One region of the Clostridium sp. CTA-19 genome, then DNA from elsewhere that is predicted to be linked to it. Evidence: riboswitches for the same ligand, from Rfam matches in the RefSeq annotation. Region 1 holds a riboswitch; the other holds the start of a gene.
What was found. A riboswitch is a leader RNA that binds a small molecule or an ion and turns the genes downstream of it on or off. The one in region 1 is predicted to bind glycine.
Positions count from the first base shown of each region.

Region 1 (3,411 bases):
TATGCATTTCATTCCTTTAACCCAACCAGTTTCATCGCCTAAGATTTCAACTGGATTAACTAGAAGGTCAAAGATAATGCCTTCTTCCTTAGCGTGATGTACTTCTTCAGCTCTTGCTGGAAGTTCTGATTCACTTCTTCTATATACTATATGAGTTTCTGAACCTAATCTTAATGCTGTTCTAGCAGAATCCATAGCAACGTTTCCGCCACCTACAACACAAACTTTTTTTCCTGATTTTATTGGTGTTGGTGAATCTTCTTTGAAAGCTTTCATTAAGTTGTTTCTTGTTAAAAATTCATTTGCAGATACAACTCCGTTTAAGTTTTCTCCGTTAATTCCCATGAATTTTGGAAGACCAGCACCTGAACCTATAAATATAGCTTCAAATTTTTCGTCTCTTATTAATTCATCTATAGTAACAGTTTTTCCTACTATTACATTTGTCTCTATTTTAACTCCTAATTTTCTTAGGTTGTTTATTTCATGCTTAACAACTGTTTCTTTTGGTAATCTGAATTCAGGAATTCCATAAACTAAAACTCCACCTGGTTCATGTAATGCTTCAAATACAGTTACATCATAACCAGCTTTAGCCATTTCACCTGCAGCAGTTATTCCAGCAGGGCCTGAACCTATAACAGCAACTTTTTTACTATTTTTAGCTTTAGTTTCTGAAAGATCTACATCATGTTCTCTTGACCAATCAGCAACAAATCTTTCAAGCTTACCAATTGCAACAGCTTCTCCTTTTATTCCAAGTACACATTTGCTTTCACATTGTAGTTCTTGAGGACAAACTCTACCACAAACAGCTGGTAGTGCAGTATATCTATTTAATATTTTTGCAGCTTCTTCAAAATTTTCTTCTGCAACTTCATGTACAAATGAAGGTATATCTATTGATACTGGACATTTGCTAACACATGGTTTGTTTTTACAGTTTAAGCATCTTGATGCTTCTTTTACCGCTTCTTCTTCATTATATCCTAAACAAACTTCTTTAAAGTTTTTAGCTCTTGCTTTTGCATCTTGCTCTGATATTGGAGTTCTTTTCATTCTATCTACTGCCATTACTTGTTACCTCCTAATCTACAGCTTTTTTCAGCTTCTTCTGCTTTATACATTCCAGATCTTTTTAATGCCTCATCAAAATCTACCTTATGTCCATCAAATTCTGGTCCTTCAACGCAAGCAAATCTAGTTTTTCCATCAACAGTAATTCTGCAAGCTCCACACATTCCAGTTCCATCTACCATTATTGGGTTCATGCTTACTATTGTTGGTATATTTAATTTTTCTGTTAATTTACATACAAATTTCATCATTATCATTGGTCCTATTGACACAACTAAATCGTATTTCTTACCACCATTTACTAACTCTTCTAATTGGTTAGTAACCATTCCTTTAAATCCATATGATCCATCATCTGTACAAGTATAAACATTACATGCAACAGTTTTCATTTGATCTTCTAGGATTACCATGTCTTTATTTTTGAATCCCATTATTACATCAGCATTTACACCATGCTCATGTAACCATTTTACTTGTGGATAAACTGGAGCCGAACCAACTCCCCCTGATATGAATAGTATGTTCTTTTTCTTTAGTTCTTCTATGTTTTCATGTAATAATTCTGATTCCATTCCTAATGGTCCAACAAAGTCATGAAGATAGTCACCTTCATTAAGCTTTTCTAAATCCTTAGTAGAACATCCTATAGTTTGTACAACTATTGTAACTGTTCCTTTGTCTGTGTTTGTATCACAAATTGTTAATGGAACTCTCTCACCATTCTCATCATTTCTTATAATTACAAATTGACCAGGCTTAGCAGATTTAGCAACTCTTGGTGCTTCTATATTCATTAAGAATATATTTTCTGCTAAATCTCTTTTTTCTGCTATTTTGTACATATCCACTTCCTCCAAACTCAAAATAATATTGTTTGTCCACCTTATTATTAATTATCTTTTCACTAATTAAACTTATAATTTATATAAATTGTTTTAAAACAAGTTTTAACTTATATAGGGGGTTCCAAGTTGACTTTTAAAATCATACATTCCAAAACTTGGATACCCAAAATAGTGAGACATGCTCCGAATCCCTTCAAATTCAACACTACATTTTGTATGAAAATATTTTAAAGCTATTGAATAAATTTAAATTGGAGCTTGTTTCCCTATATTTATCCAATAATAAATAAAAAAAGGGACCTTGTAAATAGACACAACAATAAAGAGCTATTTACACCTGTCCTTTTATCTGAAAGTTTCCCCCAAAGCTGAAAATTCGAGTTTCTTCTTCGATGCCACATAATCACATTTTCACTTTTTCCGTGCTTGTAGTCTCTCCAGGTTTATGTCCAACTGTTGTGCTGTACTTAAATAGTGCATATGGCTACTATTCATTTTTCTTCATTATATATGTTAAACATTTTCATGCTTAATAAAACCAGCTTTCTTCAACAATCTTCATTCATACCTTATTAACTTCTCAATTACTATTTTATAATCTTATATTAATATAGTCAATAACAATTAAGTATATTATTTGAATCTTTTAATTTATATATAAATTAAAACGAATTTTACCACATTCAATTATGTAATATTAAATCTTATTAAACTTTCTTCTAAATCACTTGTAAAAAAATACAGTTTAAAATTAAAATTTACTTCATACATATATTATATTTTTACTATAACACTGAAATTTGACTATTCAGTTTCAGCCATAATTCCTAATTTTTAAATCTTTTAAGGTTCCAAGTTGAATTTTACTGCTAGTTAACAACTTACTTTAGTTAAAAATTAAAAATTTATAAAAATTTGATGTATACCTTTAAATAGAGACTTTTCCCTTATTTAATTCATGTATAGAAATATAATAAAAATCACTGATAATTTATCAGTGATTTTATATTTTTTAATTAAAATTCAACGTCTACTCCATCAAATGTACATTCAAATACCTTTTTCATTTCATCTACAGATATTTCTCTTGGGTTAGATGCTGTACAAGCATCAACTACTGCATTTTCTGAAATAAAGTCTATATATTTATCAAACTCTTCTTTTTCCACTCCATATTCTTTTAATGTTAGTGGAATTTCCATTGCTTTATTTAATTGTCTTATACAATCAATTAAAGAGTTTATTAATTCTTCTTCATTACCACCAGCAAGACCTAAAGTTCTAGCTATTCTAGCATATCTTTCTCCACATGCTTTTTTATTAAATTGGATTACATATGGTAAGAATATAGCATTAGCACATCCATGTGGTATATGGAATACAGCACCTGTTTTATGTGCCATAGAGTGAGTTATTCCAAGTAATGCATTTGAAAATGCCATACCTGCTAAACATTGAGCATTATGCATTTCATCTCTTGATTCTT
Region 1 is NZ_BAAABH010000047.1:1,799-5,209, reverse strand. Features, by position in the region: gene gltA (NADPH-dependent glutamate synthase) at 1-1,074, opposite strand, end outside; gene ACYUE0_RS16575 (sulfide/dihydroorotate dehydrogenase-like FAD/NAD-binding protein) at 1,074-1,922, opposite strand; glycine riboswitch at 2,253-2,376, opposite strand; gene ACYUE0_RS16570 (iron-containing alcohol dehydrogenase) at 2,942-3,411, opposite strand, start outside.

Region 2 (3,411 bases), on a different contig from region 1:
TTCTATTCTTTCATCTCCACCCACTTCTTTTAGCAGCTCTTCTTTATTAACATAAAGAGTTCCTTTTTCAACTTTTGTTTCTGGTCCAAATTGAAGATCTTTTATAATGATATTTCCAATCTCTAGACGCAAAACATTCACCTCCTAGAATATATAAAGTTAATATAACTTTTCATTTTTTATTTTATATTAAGGTAAGCAGCTAAGCTGCCTACCAAATATAACTAACTTTTTTCAGATTATAATGTTTCATAGTAAGCTTTTATGAAGCTATCTACATCTGCTATGTTAGATATTTTATCTGGAGTTATTGTTTCTACACATTCTCCAGTTTTGTATATTTTCATTGTTGGAAGTCCTAAAACTTTTTGTGCTATAGCAAGTCTTCTTGCTCCTGTTATATTTAAGCTGGTAAATTTAATTTTATCACCATACTTTTCTTCTAATTCATGAACTGATGGCATTAATTGTTTACATACTTCACATTTGTCACCCCAGAAGTCAACGAATACTGGTTTTTCACTTTCTCCTAAAACTTCTGTTTCAAATAATTCTTTGTTATCCTTATTGATTTCTAACATTTTTAGTTCCTCCTACTTTCAATTAAATTATTTAAATTTTTAAAATATATTTAATATTATATAAAAAATTTATTTTCTGAATTATTTATTTGCAATATAGTGTTCTGCTTGAGTTGCTGCTATAGCACCATCTGCTGCTGCTGTTATAACTTGTCTTAATGATTTTTTCCTAACATCTCCAGCTGCATAAACGCCTTCTATGTTAGTTTTCATATCTTCATCTGTTAAGATTTCGCCTCTATCACTTAACGCTAAATTGGTTCCTTCAAATACTTTTGTATTTGAATCATATCCTACAAATACAAAGCATCCTTGAACATTCAAATCACTTATATCATTTGTTTTAACGTTTCTAATTTTTAATCCACCAAGTATTCCATCATCATCTACTGCTTCTGCAACAACAGAATCCCAAAGAACTTCTATTTTATCATTTGCAAATACTCTTTGTTGAACTGACTTATTTCCTCTAAATTCATCTCTTCTATGAATTACTGTAACCTTTTCAGCAAATTTTGTTAAGTATATAGCTTCATCTAATGCTGAGTCTCCACCACCTACTACTGCAACATCTAATTCTTCAAAGAAATCAGCATCACATGTAGCACAATAGGAAACCCCTCTTCCCCTTAACTCCACTTCGTTTTTAAATCCTGCAAGTCTTGGATTAGCACCTGTAGCTATTATTATTGTTCTTGCTTCATATTCGCCTAATTTTCCTACTAATTTTTTAATTTCTCCGTCTAACTCTACCTTAACAATTTCATCTTTAACAATTTCTGTTCCAAAGTTTTCAGCTTGTTGTCTCATTCTTTCTATTTGCGGAGCTGTTTCATCTTTTATTGATCCTGGGTAGTTTTCTATTTCAGAAGTTGTAGCTGCTTGGCCACCAAATTTAGCTCTTTCTAAAAGCATAGCGCTCATCTTAGCTCTTCCTGCATATAATGATGCTGCTAATCCTGCTGGACCACCTCCGATAATAATCGTATCATAAATCTTTTTTTCCATGAATTACCCTCCTTATTCAATTGCGTGATGTATCAAATCGCAATCTATAACCTGAAAATCTTGTAATATTCTTTCACTCCAATCTGGAGTTTTGAAATCTCTTAAAAATTTTTCTGTTGTGTGTATTGCTCCTTCAATTATATCTAGTGATTGCATATCCAAACACCCTTTTTCTATTGACAAGCAAACAGTTCTATATGGAGTTTCATTAGGTTTTACACTACTCATCAACGGATGAGTTAAAAGCTCATGCCCTAGATGTATTTCATCCCTGACTTTTTTTAATACATCCATAGCCGCTTTTCTTTCTAAATATATTATTTTAAATTTACTTTCAAATTTTTCTTTAGATAATGGATTGTTTGTAACTATATATAATGGCTTTATCACCTAATTACCTCCTAACTATAAAAGGACATATGCAAAATTAAATATAATCTTGCCTATGCCCTGTCCTTTTAACCTGAGAGTTTTACTCCTTCGGTGCCCATGCTTTCCAGAGTTATGTCCATTTTCGATCCCTTTGCCTGAAAGTTTCGAATTAAATTTGGCTAAAATTTATTCTTTCTTCTTCGGCTACTTTATAATAAATTATTTGAAATATATAAAGTCATCTCTCGAAAATATCATCCATAATTTATTGAATTTTTAGATTTGTTTGAAATTTAACTTACAAGTTAAGTATATACTATCACAACATAAATTTCTATAATTTTTAGAATGTTTTGTATTTGAAATACCTATAAACAATTTAGAATTTTTAAATAATTTACAGTTTTATCTATTTTTTTCACTATTTTTTTAACATTATTCTTTATATTTATCTAAAATTCCTTATAGTTCTTGTTATTTTTATAACATAACTCTTATATATATTTATTTACTACTATTATATTATTAACTTAATTACATTGTTCTATAAATTTACTAATATTCAAATTATATATACTAATATAAGTATATGAAATTTTTTTTATTATTATTTTGCAACACTATAATTTTGAAATTTTCAAGCTTAACTCTATTTTTATAGGTAGTTTATCAACTCATACATAAAAACTTTAACTTCAAATTAAAACAGCAACAATTTAAAGAAAATTTCAATGCATAATTGACACTTGATGAAAAAACATTATGATATCTACTTATTTTCTTTAAATTTGCTTATAAATCTAAAAAAAATAGAGATTACTAAATCTCTATTATTTATATACTCTTTATTATTTTATATATTACTTTTCTATAAAAAATATTGCAAATACATTATTTCCTGAATGTACACCGACAGAACATCCTGGTGGACATTCATATACTTTAGCATTTTTGTTATTTAAAAATTCTTTTGAACTATCATATATAGAAGCATTCTCCTCTTTAAAGTCTGACTCTATAACAATAACAGGGTATTCTTCATCTAAATCATACTTTTCAAGGTATTCAAGTATCGATCTTTGAACTTTCTTATTTCCTCTTATCTTTTCCATAACAGTCATTTCACCGTTTTTTATAGTCAATAAAAGTTTTATACCTAAAAAGCTCCCTATTGCTCCTGCTGTTTTTGACAATCTTCCACCTTTGATTAAATTAGTTAATGATTGAAAGCATGTTATACTTTTAACCTTGTCTACAGTATTTAAAGTTTCATCATAAATTTCTTTAGCCGTTAAACCTTTATCTCTTAAAATAGCTGCCTTTAATACTAATACTCCAAGAGCTGCACAAACAGCTTGTGAGTCTATGATAAATACATCTTCTGTTTCTAATAAATCCTTAGCAACTAATGCTGATTGATACGTTCCACTCATTTTAGAAGACATGTGTA
Region 2 is NZ_BAAABH010000016.1:125,224-128,634, reverse strand. Features, by position in the region: gene ACYUE0_RS10560 (glycine/sarcosine/betaine reductase component B subunit) at 1-132, opposite strand, end outside; gene ACYUE0_RS10555 (thioredoxin family protein) at 240-581, opposite strand; gene trxB (thioredoxin-disulfide reductase) at 663-1,589, opposite strand; gene ACYUE0_RS10545 (GrdX family protein) at 1,602-1,979, opposite strand; glycine riboswitch at 2,095-2,219, opposite strand; gene ACYUE0_RS10540 (DegV family protein) at 2,822-3,411, opposite strand, start outside.
Region 2: linked by a shared signal. The riboswitch ahead of ACYUE0_RS10545 (GrdX family protein) and the one ahead of ACYUE0_RS16575 (sulfide/dihydroorotate dehydrogenase-like FAD/NAD-binding protein) in region 1 are both predicted to bind glycine.